One region of the Pseudomonas sp. SP16.1 genome, then DNA from elsewhere that is predicted to be linked to it. Evidence: riboswitches for the same ligand, from Rfam matches in the RefSeq annotation. Region 1 holds a riboswitch; each other region holds the start of a gene.
What was found. A riboswitch is a leader RNA that binds a small molecule or an ion and turns the genes downstream of it on or off. The one in region 1 is predicted to bind cobalamin.

Region 1 (4,175 bases):
ACATGCTTCTGGCGCCCGTCCATCAGCGCCACCGCCAGCAGCTCGGCGCACTCGCGAATGCCCTCGACCTTGAGCCGCATAAATTCGTCCGAGCGTTCGCCCAGCGCCTCGGCGGTGCGCACCCGTTCCGCCTCCACCAGCGCGCAGGCGGCTTCGCGCAATTGCGGGTCGCTGATACGCAGAAAGCGCCAGGGCTGCATCAGGCCGACGCTGGGCGCGCGGTGCGCCGCCTCCAGCAGGCGTGCCAGCACCTCGGCCGGCACCTCGCCGCCGCTGAAATGACGCATGTCGCGGCGCTCGGCGATGGCGCGGTACACCGCGGCGCGCTCGGCGGCGCTGAAGGCCTGCTCGCTCATGGACGCAACAGCGCTGCCGCCGCCAGGGGATTGGACGGCAGGTAGAAGTGGATATAGCTGGCCGTCAGCCGGCCCAGGCGGTAGACAGCCTCGGCCACCGCCTTGCCGTTCGGGCAACGGCCCAGGGCCAGCGGCGCCAGCGGGCTGTCCAGGCGCGAATGGTGGTAGCTGTGGCCACGCAGCTCGCCTTCCGGCAACTCCACTTCCTGCAAAGCCAGGGCGGTCAATCGCGGCTGCAGTGCGGCGCGGCCGGCCAGCAGGCCGAGCATGCGACCGCTGGCGCCCTGCTTGTCGGTCAGCTCGTCGAGCAGATAGAGCATACCGCCGCACTCGGCGAGGATCGGCTTGCCGGCCCGGTGATGGGCGCGGATCGCCGCGGCCATGGCCTGGTTGCCTTGCAGCTCGGCGAGGTGCAATTCGGGATAGCCGCCGGGCAGGTAGAGGCTGTCCACCTGCGGCAGGCGATCGCCCAGCAGCGGCGAGAAGAATTCGAGCTCGGCGCCCAGCTCGCGCAGCAGATCGAGGTTGGCCTGGTAGAGAAAGGCGAAAGCGCCATCGCGCGCCACGCCGATGCGCACGCCGGCCAGCAGCGGCTCGACCGCCCACGGCGGCGGCGCGGCGAAACGCACCGGCGCCGGCAAGGCCACCTCGGCGCTGGCGGCCAGGGCATCGGCGGCGGCGTCCAGGCGCGCATCCAGATCGGCCAGCTCCTGCGCCTGCACCAGCCCCAGGTGACGGCTGGGCAGCTCCACCGCGGCATTGCGCGGCAGCGCGCCGTACCAGCGGATGCTCGGCGGCAGCGCGGCGCGCAGGATCTCGCCATGGCGCGCGCTGGCCACCCGGTTGCCGAGCACGCCGGCGAACGGCAGGTCGGCCTGGAAGGTCGCCAGGCCATGGGCCAGGGCGCCGAAGGTCTGCGCCATGGCCGAACCATCGATCACCCCCAGCACCGGCACGCCGAACTGCCGCGCCAGGTCGGCCGCCGAGGGCTGGCCGTCGAACAGCCCCATCACCCCTTCGATCAGGATCAGCTCGGCCTCGCCCGCTGCCTGCCAGAGCAGGCGGCGACTCTCCGCCTCGCCGACCATGGCCAGGTCGAGCTGGTACACCGGCGCGCCGCTGGCGCGGGCGAGGATCATCGGGTCGAGGAAATCCGGGCCGCACTTGAACACCCGCACCCGCCGCCCCTGGCGGGCGTGCAGGCGCGCCAGGGCGGCGGTGACGGTGGTCTTGCCCTGCCCCGAGGCCGGCGCGGCGATCAGCAGCGCCGGACACTGGCGCGAGGTCAAAACTCCACCCCCTTCTGCGCCTTCACCCCGGCCTTGAAGGCATGCTTGACCAGGCTCATCTCGGTCACCGTATCGGCTGCCTCGATCATCCCGGCCAAGGCTCCGCGCCCGGTCACCACCACGTGCTGCGAGAGCGGCCGCGCCTGGATATCGGCGAGCACCGCAGCGAGCTCCAGATAGCCGTGTTTGAGGGCGATATTCAGCTCGTCCAGCACCACCAGACCGACGTTCTCGTCGTTCAGCAGGCGCCGGGCCACGCCCCAGGCTTGCTGCGCCTTGGCGATATCGCGCTGGCGATCCTGGGTCTCCCAGGTGAAGCCCTCGCCCATCACGTGGTAGCTGACCTCCTCGGGGAAACGGCGGAAGAAGGCCTCCTCGCCGGTGCTGGCGGCGCCCTTGATGAATTGCACCACGCCGACTTTGATGCCGTGGCCGAGGGCGCGGGCGACCATGCCGAAGGCGCTGCTGCTCTTGCCCTTGCCGTTGCCGCTGTGCACCAGCAGCAGGCCGTATTCATCCTGGGCCTGGGCGATCTTCGCGTCGATCAGCGCCTTCTTGCGCGCCATGCGCGCCTGATGCCGGGCGTCGCGTTCAGCCGATGCGCTGTCGCGCTGGGTCGATTCGCTGTCGCGTTCGGTCGATGCGCTCATCGAGGTTTCCTGGTCTGCGGGCATCCGGGCGCGGGTCGCAGTGCACGACTGGCAAGCTGGCGTGGCGGCATCGTTGCGCTCCCGAACACACTGGGCTGGACAAGGCAGGCGGAGAACGGCGCGCGCGGGCCACTGGGAAGGCGAGCCCGCACGCCAGACAACGCCCTCCGCGATGCCGTGGACTGCAGCAGGCCGGTCTCCGGGCTTGTGAGCGAGCCTCGCGGGCTAGCGCCGCGCCTTCCCATGCACGAAGCACAGTGGCAATAGAGCGGCGTTTGACTCACCTACCGTTGCGGGGGCAGCGCCGGATTCTGTACCGGCTTCCCTGTTTCACCTCGTACGCGCGTGGCGTCGGGCACCTGAAGCAAGGCGCGCAGGGTAGAGGCTGGCCGCCTCGCCCGTCAACGCCGGCGCGACTCAGTGGCGGGGGACGAAGCCGGCCGGCTTGCGCGCCAGCCACTCGACGAAGCCGCGCAAGCGCTCGTCGCCCAGCAACGCTTCACGGCTGTTGTAGCTCAGTGCCAGCTCCTTCTCGCTGAACAGCCGGTGGATCTGGTTATGGCAGGCGCGACAGACCCAGAGCGTGGCAGTGATGCGTTCGTGGCGGGGATAGCGCTTCTGCACATAGGCCTTGTCGTGCAGAGCCTTGGGGATCAGGTGGTGACGGGTCAGCGCTACCGGCCGCGCGCATAGTTCGCAGGCGTCGGGCTGGGGCGGCAGGCGGATGGCATCGGCCACGGCGGCTCAGCGCTTGCGGCACAGGGTCAGGCCGTCGCCCAGCGGCAGCAGTGACAGCTCGACGCGCGCATCGTCCTTGAGCGCCCGGTTCAGCGCCTGAATGGCGCAGGTATCGGCACTGTCCGGCTGCGGCTGCAACACCCTGCCGCTCCACAGGGTGTTGTCGAACAGCAACAGGCCGCCCTGGCGCAGCAGGCGCAGCGCCTGCTCCAGGTAGGCCGGGTAGTTGGCCTTGTCGGCGTCGACGAAGATCAGGTCGAAGTCGCCCTGCCCTTCGCCCTCCAGCGCCGTCAGGCTGTCCAGCGCCGGGCCCAGACGCCATTGGATACGCTCGGCCAGACCGGCCTCGGCGAAATAGCGGCGCGCAGTGGCGTTGTAGTCGCCGGGCAGGTCGCAGCAGATCAGCTGGCCCTGCGGCCCCATGGCATCGGCCAGGCAAATGGCGCTATAGCCGGTGAAGGTGCCGACCTCGACGATCCGCCGCGCGCCGACCAGGCGCACCAGCAGGGCCATGAACTGACCCTGCTCCGGGGCGATCTGCCAGCGCGCCTCGCTCAGCTGCGCGGTTTCCGCGCGCAGGCGGGCGAGCAACGGCGACTCGCGCAGGGAGACGTCCAGCAGGTACTGGTAAAGCGCGTCGTCGAGCTGCAGGCTGCGCTGGGTCACGGATTGCGCGCCAGTTCGGCGGTGAGCACGCGCTTGGCGTCCAGGTAGGCGCGCTGCCAGTAGCTGTTGTCGAGGCTGTCCAGGCGCACCGTGCCGCCCGAAGACGGCGCGTGGACGAAACGCCCGTCGCCGACATAGATGCCGGCATGGCTGACGCCGCGCCCGCCGCTTGTGGCGAAGAACACCAGGTCACCGCTCTGCAGTGCGTCGCGGCGCACATTGGGGCTGCGCATGGCGCTCAGCTCGCGGGTCGAACGCGGCAGGCTGATGCCGGCGGCGTCACGATAGACGTAGCCGATCAGGCCACTGCAATCGAAACCGCCGTCCGGGGTATTGCCGCCGTAGCGATAGGGCGTGCCGACCAGGCCCAAGGCGCGGAACAGCACGTCGTCGGCGCCACCCTGGACCTGGCCGGTGGCTGGTGGGTAGCTGGGCTGGGGGCTGGGGGCACGACTGCTGCAGGCACTCAGCAGCAG
Region 2 (4,175 bases), 2.4 Mb from region 1:
GGCAGCGGGATGTTCGGCGGCAGTACGCGATCGAGAATGCCGTCGCGGCGCATATAGGCGTGGGCCAGCACGTAGTCGCCGATGGTCTGCGACTGACGCAGGCCGCCGCAGTGGCCGATCATCAACCAGCAGTGCGGACGCAGCACGGCCAGGTGGTCGGTGATGTTCTTGGCGTTGGACGGGCCGACGCCGATATTGACCAGGGTGATGCCGTGGCCGTCCTCGGCCTGCAGGTGGTAGGCCGGCATCTGGTAGCGATGCCAGATGACGTTCTCGATGATCGCCTGCATCTCGCCTTCGGCCATGCCGCGTTCGATCACCACGTTGCCCGGCAGCACCATGCGGGTGAAACGCGAAGCGCCCACCAGCATGTCCAGGCCGTGGCGGATGAACTGGTCGACGTAGCGATGGTAGTTGGTCAGCAGGATCCACGGCTGCACGTGGCGCCAGTCGCTGCCGGTGTAGTGCACCAGGCGGCGCAGGGAGAAGTCGGTGCGCGCGGCGTCGAACAGCGCCAGCGGCAGCGGGTCGATGTTCTCCCAGTCGTACAGGCCGTCGGCGGTGCCGTCGGTGGCGGCGGACAGGTCGGTGCTGGGGAACACCCGCGCCAGCTCGGCGGCGGTGACCCCGCTGCCGGCCAGCTCGTCGCCCTGCTCGACCACGTAGGGATAGGGGATGTTCTGCTGGCTGACGCCGACTTCCACGCGCAGGGTGAAGTCGTTCATCAAGGGGCGCAGCTGCTCAAGCAGGTATTTGCGAAAGGCCTCCGGCTGGGTGACGGTGATGGCGTAGGTACCCGGCACCTGCACCTTGGCGTAGGCACGTACGGTGGTCGGCACCTCGCCCTGACAGAGGTAGGTCAGGCGCAGTTCGGGGTAGCGGAACAGACTGTGCTCTTCGGCATCCGGCCTGATGCGCTCCTTGAGGTAGCGCTTGAGCGCCCGGCTCAGGGCGCCGGTGGCCTGCAGGTGCAGGGTGGCAAGGCGGTCGACCGCGTCTTCCGGGGTAAAGGCAACGACGAATTCATCGACAGAGGGGTTCACGGCGCACCTTCCTGGTTGTTCGGACGCCTCTATCTTGCCTGCTTCGGCCGCAGAACACCTAGCACTGAGAATGGCCACGGGCCGAGCGGCCAACGACTAGGCTTGTCACCATCCGCCCGAGAATCGCGCCATGCCCCACCTGCTCGCCCTGCTGCTTCTGCTGATCTGCCCCGCCCTGCTCGCCGGCGAGCTGGACGGTCACTACCACGCCACGCTCGACGGCCAGCCGGCCGAATTGCTCCTGCACAGCCAGGGTCAGCGAGTGGAAGGACGGTACGTGGAGAATCGGCGCCTGCAGTTGAACCTGCGCGGGCATTACGACGGCCAGCTGCTGCGCGCCGAGATCAGCGATCCGCAGTCGGGTCTGGTGCTCGCCAACATGAATGCCACCTACGCCAACGCCATGCTCAACATCAGCATCGCCGCGCGCGATCCGCGTGACGGCCAGGTGCTGGAGCGCCAGGCGCTGTTCCGGCGTGACGCCGCGCCCGCGCCCGTTGCGAACGAGCATCTGGACCCGGCGCTGGTGGGCACCTGGCAGCACGAACAGCGGATCGATAGCGGCGCCGCGTCCGCCACGCTGATGACGCTGCGCCTCGACGCAGACGGCAGCGTGACCCAGTGGAGCCGAGCACCCGACGGCGGCGACAGCCCGGGAGAAGTGCAGTACAGCGGCCGCTGGCGCAGCGACAACGGCCTGCTGCTGGTACGCCTGGCGGGCGCCGCCGAGTATCGCCCCGCCGCCTACTACAGCTTCAGCGAGCCGTATCTGGTCACCGAGAGCAATACCGGCAAGATGATCTGGCAGCGCAGCCGCTAGCGGCGCGAGGTCAGGCGGCGCCCTGGTGCAGCCGCTGGTTGAACAGCGGGCCCTGGCTGAAACGCGCCAGCGCCTTGGCCGCGGCCAGCACGCCCAGGTCGATCAGCGGCTCGACCAGGATCACGCTCATATAGGCCAGGCCGAAGCCGGCCACCGAGGCCAGGTTGTCGGCGCCGAAGCCCTGACCGTAGAAGGCCCAGAACGCCACCCAGGCGACGATGCCGCCCTGGTAGGCGGTCGACAGTGCCAGCGCCTGCTTGTAGGACAGATCCACATAGGCGGTGCCCGGCGCGATGAGGCGCTTGGCCAGCAACTGGATGCCCCACAGCGGCAGCAGCAAGGTGGTGACGTTCATGCCGTACTGCGGCAGATCGAACTGGGCGAACAGCAGGCCCTGCAACAGCAGGCCCGCCGCCAGGCCGATGGCCGCGGCGCCGGCGCCGAACAGCAGCAGCAGGGTCGAGCCGAGGATCAGGTGGACCTCGGAGACCCCTACCGGGTGATGCGGCAAGACCTCGAAGAAGCAGAACACCAGCGCCGTGGTCAGCAGGCTGCGCAGCGCCAGGGCCGCCACCCCGCCGTTGTCACGGATGGCATCGTGCGCCAGTTTGGCCGTCAGGCCGCAGGCACCGAGCGCCGTTGCGTAGCTGAGGAAGATCTTGGCGCCGTCGACGACGCCGGGTTCGATATGCATGCAGATTCCTTAGGTCGCGCCCACCGCGCGACGATCCGGATGGAGGGAATGGGCGAAAGCGCCCGATGGCGATGGCAGGTCTCCTGGCTCGCGGCTCGCCACTTCGCCCGCCTTCCCGGCCTTGCGGCCAGTGGCATAGGGGCGTCGTTCGCCGCTTACAGTTGCGGGGGCAGCCAGGGCATTGGCGACGCGCGCCGCACCCTGTTCCCTTTTCATCCGCACGCCATGGGCGCGCGGAACCATCGGCGGCCACCTTACCCCGCCGCACGGGCAAAAGACAGTCTTGCCGCGCGCCATCGACGCAGCCTGCACGCGGCTTTTGCGCGGCATCCACCGCCCCCCCTGCGGGCCGCGACGACATGAACCGCGACACGTATGGAACCCGCCGGCCCGGGGCCTGTCCTTGACCTGCATGTCGCGGCGGCGAAAGCCAGAACACCGCCGCGGCATGCCAATGCCTGCCCCTGTCCGACAACCGGCCGCCGACTGCTGCACGACGAGGGCGGGAGCGCCGGAAATACGGGACGGCTCAGGCCCGGAAATCTAACCGTTTATTACGAGACTTAACCTGCCATCCCCAGTGTTCGCATCGCATGGCGCGCGGACCGGTAGATCCATCATCGAGTGACGAGAGCGCATATGAAGAAAACCCTGATCGCCACGTTAACCGCTTTGTTCGCAACCGGCGCCATGGCCGCCGAGCCGCAACCGCACTGGACCTACGCAGGCAAGGCTGGCCCCGAACACTGGGCCCGGTTGGACCCGGGCTACGAAACCTGCGCGCTCGGCCACAGCCAATCGCCGATCGACATCCGCAACGCCACCCGCGCGGCGCTGCCGCGCATCGCGTTCAACTACGAGGCCAGCCCGGCCGAAGTGCTGAACAACGGCCACACCGTTCAGGTGAACCTCGCCAACGCAGGTGGCATCGAGATCGACGGCAAGGCCTACCGCCTGGTGCAGTTCCACTTCCATACGCCCAGCGAGGAACACATCGCCGGCCGGGCCTTCCCGATGGTGGCGCACTTCGTCCACCAGGCCGCCGACGGCCGCCTGGCGGTGGTCGCCGTGCTGCTCAAGGAAGGCGAGGAAAACCAGGCACTGGGCGAAGTGTTCGATGCCATGCCGGCCAAGGCGGGCGAGAAGATCGTGCTCGCCGGCAGCTTCGCCCCGCAGGCCGTGCTGCCACCGCAGCAGGGCTACTACGCCTTCGCTGGCTCGCTGACCACCCCGCCGTGCAGCGAGAACGTGCAGTGGCGCGTGCTGAAACAACCGGTCGAGCTGTCCCATGCGCAGCTGGCGCAGTTCCAGCGCCTGTACCCGATGAATGCGCGGCCAGTGCAGCCGCTCAATGGCCGGCAGTTGCTGGAGAGCGCCAACTACTAGCGAGGCCCGGCCCCTAGTGCCCAGGCGCGGCGGCTGGCGCGCAACCCGCCGCCCCCGCTATTGGCAGCGCAGCCCGAACAATCGGCGTCTTGCCCCGCAGCTAGCGAAGCTCGATCCCCCGCCGCCACGGAAAACACAGCAAGAGCGGCGGCGATGCCGCGTCGCTGAACGTGATCGGCCAGGGGTTCAAGAGCGGTTTCATCCCCGCTGGCGCGGGGAACGCGCTTAGCCT
Region 3 (4,175 bases), 860 kb from region 1:
TGCTGGTGATCCTCAACGACAACGACATGTCGATCTCCAAGAACGTCGGCGGCCTGTCCAACTACCTGGCCAAGATCATCTCCAGCCGCACCTACGCCAGCATGCGCGAGGGCAGCAAGAAGATCCTCTCGCGCCTGCCCGGCGCCTGGGAGATCGCGCGCAAGGTCGAGGAACACGCCAAGGGCATGCTGGTGCCCGGCACCCTGTTCGAGGAGCTGGGCTGGAACTACGTCGGCCCCATCGACGGCCACGACCTGCCGACCCTGCTCGCCACCCTGCGCAATATGCGCGACCTGGAGGGCCCGCAGTTCCTCCACGTGGTGACCAAGAAGGGCAAGGGTTTCGCCCCGGCCGAGGCCGACCCCATTGGCTACCACGCCATCACCAAGCTGGAGCCGGTCACGCCCGACACCGCGCCGAAGAAACCATCAGGCCCGAAATACTCCAACGTGTTCGGCCAGTGGCTGTGCGATATGGCCGCGGCAGACAACCGCCTGGTCGGCATCACCCCGGCGATGAAGGAAGGCTCGGACCTGGTGGCCTTCGCCGAGCGCTTCCCGTCACGCTACTTCGACGTCGCCATCGCCGAGCAGCACGCGGTGACCCTGGCCGCCGGCATGGCCTGCGACGGTATCAAGCCGGTGGTGGCGATCTACTCGACCTTCCTCCAGCGCGCCTACGACCAGCTGATCCACGACGTCGCGGTGCAGAACCTCGACGTGCTGTTCGCCATCGACCGCGCCGGCCTGGTCGGCGAGGACGGCCCGACCCACGCCGGCAGCTTCGATATCTCCTACCTGCGCTGCATCCCCGGCATGCTGGTGATGACCCCGAGCGACGAGAATGAACTGCGCCGCATGCTCAGCACCGGCTACCTGTTCGACGGCCCGGCGGCGGTGCGCTACCCGCGCGGCAGCGGCCCCAACGTCGCCATCGAGCCCGGCCTCGAGCCGCTGGAAATCGGCAAGGCAGTGGTGCGCCGCCAGGGCCGGGGCGTCGCCCTGCTGGCCTTCGGCGTGCAGCTGGCCGAGGCGCTGCGCGTCGGCGAGGAGCTGGACGCCACGGTGGTCGACATGCGCTTCGTCAAACCCCTGGACGAAGCCCTGCTGCGCGAGCTGGCCGGCAGCCACCGGCTGCTGGTGAGCATCGAGGAGAACGCGGTGATGGGCGGCGCCGGCAGCGCGGTCGGCGAGTTCCTCGCCCGCGAGAACCTGCGGGCGCCGCTGCTGCAGCTGGGCCTGCCCGACTACTACGTCGAGCACGCCAAGCCGGCGCAGATGCTCGCCGAGTGCGGCCTCGACCAGGCCGGCATCGCCGCCGCGGTGCGCGCGCGCCTGACCCTGCTGGGTGAATGAGTACCGCTCATCCGTAGCTGAGCCAGGCTTGCTTGAATTTCACTGTGCCGCGCACTAGGGTGCGCGGCATTTCATGTTCCGTCAGGGTGCGCCGCATGCGGCGTTAAACGGGAAGTCGGTGCGAAGCCGACGCTGCCCCCGCAACGGTAATCGACTGCAGGCCGCCGCCTGCACCTTGTCCACGGCCACTGGGAATTCCCGGGAAGGCGGACCGGGGTCGACAGCCCGGAGACCGGCCCCGACGGTGCGACTGGTGTTGCGGAGGGCAGCACCGTCAAGCGCCGCCCTGCGCGCTTGCCCCTGCCCTCCTCGAATGTCTGCCGACCTTTGAGGAATAACCCTGATGAAACCGTCCCGTCTGGCCCTGGCCATCGCCGTCATGCCGAGCCTGGCCCTGGCTGCCGAGCCCTATGCGGCATCGCCACTATTGATCACCTCCGGCCGCCTGCTCGAACCACAAACCCAGGCCACCGCCGCCACCAGCGTTTTCGAACGAAGCGATATCGAGCGCCTGCAGGTCAGCAGCGTGCCGGATCTGCTCAGCCGCGTGCCGGGGGTCTCCATCGTGCAGAACGGCGGCCGCGGCAGCCTGACCAGCCTGTTCCTGCGCGGCGCCAACGCCAACCAGACCCTGGTGCTGGTCGATGGCGTGCGCCTGAATGCCGCCGCCAGCGGTCTGGCCCGCCTGGAGTTCCTCAGCCCGGAACAGATCGAGCGCATCGAGGTGGTACGCGGTCCGCGCTCGGCGCTGTACGGCGCCGACGCCATCGGCGGGGTCATCCAGATCTTCACGCGCCAGGGCGAAGCAGGCCTGCAGCCACGCCTGCGCCTGGCCGCCGGCAGCCAGCAAACCTTCGAGCGCAGCCTGGGGCTGTCCGGCGGCGACCAGCGCACCCGCTTCGACCTGGGCGCCAGCCTGACCGAACGCACCGGCTTCGACCGCTCGCAGGATGCCCGCGGCTACGATGGCGACCACGATGGTCTGCGGCGCAAGGCCTTCAACCTGAACCTGGAACATCGTTTCAACGAGCGCCTGAAGGGTGGCCTGAGCCTGCTCGATCAGCGTGGCGAGAGCGAATACGACGACCTGTTCAGCTTCGCGCCGGGCAATCCCAGCGAACGCTTCAGCGTCTCTTCCGCCTCGGCCCATCTCGAGGCGCAGCTCGCCGAGCGCTGGAGCAGCCGCCTGGAGCTCGGCCACAGCGAGGACAAGAGCGACAATCGCGACCCGCTGAACAGCTTCAACAACTACCTGTTCAATACCTACCGCGACAGCGCCGCCTGGCTCAATACCCTGCGCCTGGACGATGCCCAGCAGCTGCTGCTCGGTCTCGACTGGTCCGAGGACCGCCTGAACACGGACAGCGACTTCAGCCGGACCGAGCGCTGGAACCAGGCCGCCTTCGTCCAGCACCGCTACCGCGGCGACGGCTTCGCCACCGAACTGGGCCTGCGCCATGACGACAACCAGCAGTTCGGCAGCGAGAACACCTGGAACGCCGCGCTGAGCCTGGACCTGGCCGAGCGCCTGGAGCTGCTGCTGAGCTATGGCGAAGGCTTCCACGCCCCCACCTTCAACGATCTGTACTTCCCCACCAGCGCCTACTATGGCGGCAATCCGGACCTGGCCCCCGAGCGTTCGAAGACCTACGAGGCGCAGCTGCGTGGCGATCACCTGGACACCCGCTGGAGCCTGTCGGCCTACCGTACCGAGGTGGAGGACCTGATCACCGTGGTGAGCGACCCGGTGACCTTCTTCAGCACCCCGATGAACGTCAACCAGGCGCGCCTGCAGGGGCTGGAACTGAGCCTCGAACGCGACGTGCTGGGCTGGCAGGCCGCTCTCGGCGCCAGCCTGCTCGACCCTCGCGATCGCGACACCGGCCATACCCTGCCACGCCGCACCAAGCGCAGCCTGAGCCTGGATCTGGATCGCCAGTTCGGCGCCTTCGCCGCCGGCATGAGCTGGCAGGCCTTCTCCGGGCGCTACGACGATGCCGCCAACAGCCGCGAGATCGCCGGCTACGGTCTGCTTGGCGCACGGGCGAGCTGGCGGATGAACGAGGAGCTGCTGTGGCAGTTCAAGGTCGACAACCTGCTGGACAAGGACTATTCCCAGGCCCTGTACAGCCGGCCGAACGACGCGTTCTTCAGCAGCGTGAGCTATTACGGCTACCGCGAGGAAGGCCGTAGCGCCCTGCTCTCCCTGAGCTGGACGCCCCGGCTGTAGCCCTTACAGACGGAACTGGCCGACCTGGCCGGCCAGGTCGTCGGCCAGGCGGCGCAGGGTCTGGCAGTCCTCGCGGCAGGCGCGCACCTCGCCGGCGGTGGCATGCGCCAGGTCGGCGATGCCCTGCACGTTGCGGTTGATCTCCTCGGTCACCGAACTCTGTTCCTCGGTGGCCGCCGCCACCTGGGTGTTCATGTCGCTGATCGCCTCCACCTGCTCGGTGATGGCGCCGAGCGACTGGCCTGTGCGCTGGCTGGCCTCGACCCCGGTGCCGGTGGCCGCCTGGCCGGCGTGCATGGAGCTGACCGCCGTCTCGGCGCCCTGCTTGAGACGCTGGATCATCTGCTGGATCTCGTCGGTGGAGGCCTGGGTGCGGCTGGCCAGGGTACGCACCTCGTCGGCCACCACGGCGAAGCCGCGGCCCATCTCGCCCGCTCGCGCCGCCTCGATGGCGGCGTTGAGCGCCAGCAGGTTGGTCTGCTCGGAGATGCCGCGGATCACCGCCAGCACCTGGTCGATGGAGGCCACCTGCTCGGCCAGCTCACTCACCGCCTCGGCGGCGCCACCGATATCGGCGGACATCCGCTCGA

Region 2: linked by a shared signal. The riboswitch ahead of ACUTAF_RS16775 (energy-coupling factor ABC transporter permease) and the one ahead of cobO (cob(I)yrinic acid a,c-diamide adenosyltransferase) in region 1 are both predicted to bind cobalamin.
Region 3: linked by a shared signal. The riboswitch ahead of ACUTAF_RS01200 (TonB-dependent receptor domain-containing protein) and the one ahead of cobO (cob(I)yrinic acid a,c-diamide adenosyltransferase) in region 1 are both predicted to bind cobalamin.

The regions. Positions count from the first base shown of each region.
Region 1 is NZ_JBQYFZ010000001.1:1,093,678-1,097,852, reverse strand. It holds gene bluB (5,6-dimethylbenzimidazole synthase) at 1-356, opposite strand, end outside; gene ACUTAF_RS05410 (cobyrinate a,c-diamide synthase) at 353-1,645, opposite strand; gene cobO (cob(I)yrinic acid a,c-diamide adenosyltransferase) at 1,642-2,295, opposite strand; cobalamin riboswitch at 2,469-2,673, opposite strand; gene ACUTAF_RS05400 (hypothetical protein) at 2,713-3,033, opposite strand; gene ACUTAF_RS05395 (O-methyltransferase) at 3,040-3,699, opposite strand; gene ACUTAF_RS05390 (C40 family peptidase) at 3,696-4,175, opposite strand, start outside.
Region 2 is NZ_JBQYFZ010000001.1:3,507,191-3,511,365, forward strand. It holds gene amn (AMP nucleosidase) at 1-1,043, opposite strand, end outside; gene ACUTAF_RS16770 (hypothetical protein) at 1,174-1,863, shown strand; gene ACUTAF_RS16775 (energy-coupling factor ABC transporter permease) at 1,874-2,557, opposite strand; cobalamin riboswitch at 2,614-2,816, opposite strand; gene ACUTAF_RS16780 (carbonic anhydrase) at 3,197-3,943, shown strand.
Region 3 is NZ_JBQYFZ010000001.1:236,798-240,972, reverse strand. It holds gene dxs (1-deoxy-D-xylulose-5-phosphate synthase) at 1-1,355, shown strand, start outside; cobalamin riboswitch at 1,423-1,610, shown strand; gene ACUTAF_RS01200 (TonB-dependent receptor domain-containing protein) at 1,699-3,585, shown strand; gene ACUTAF_RS01195 (methyl-accepting chemotaxis protein) at 3,589-4,175, opposite strand, start outside.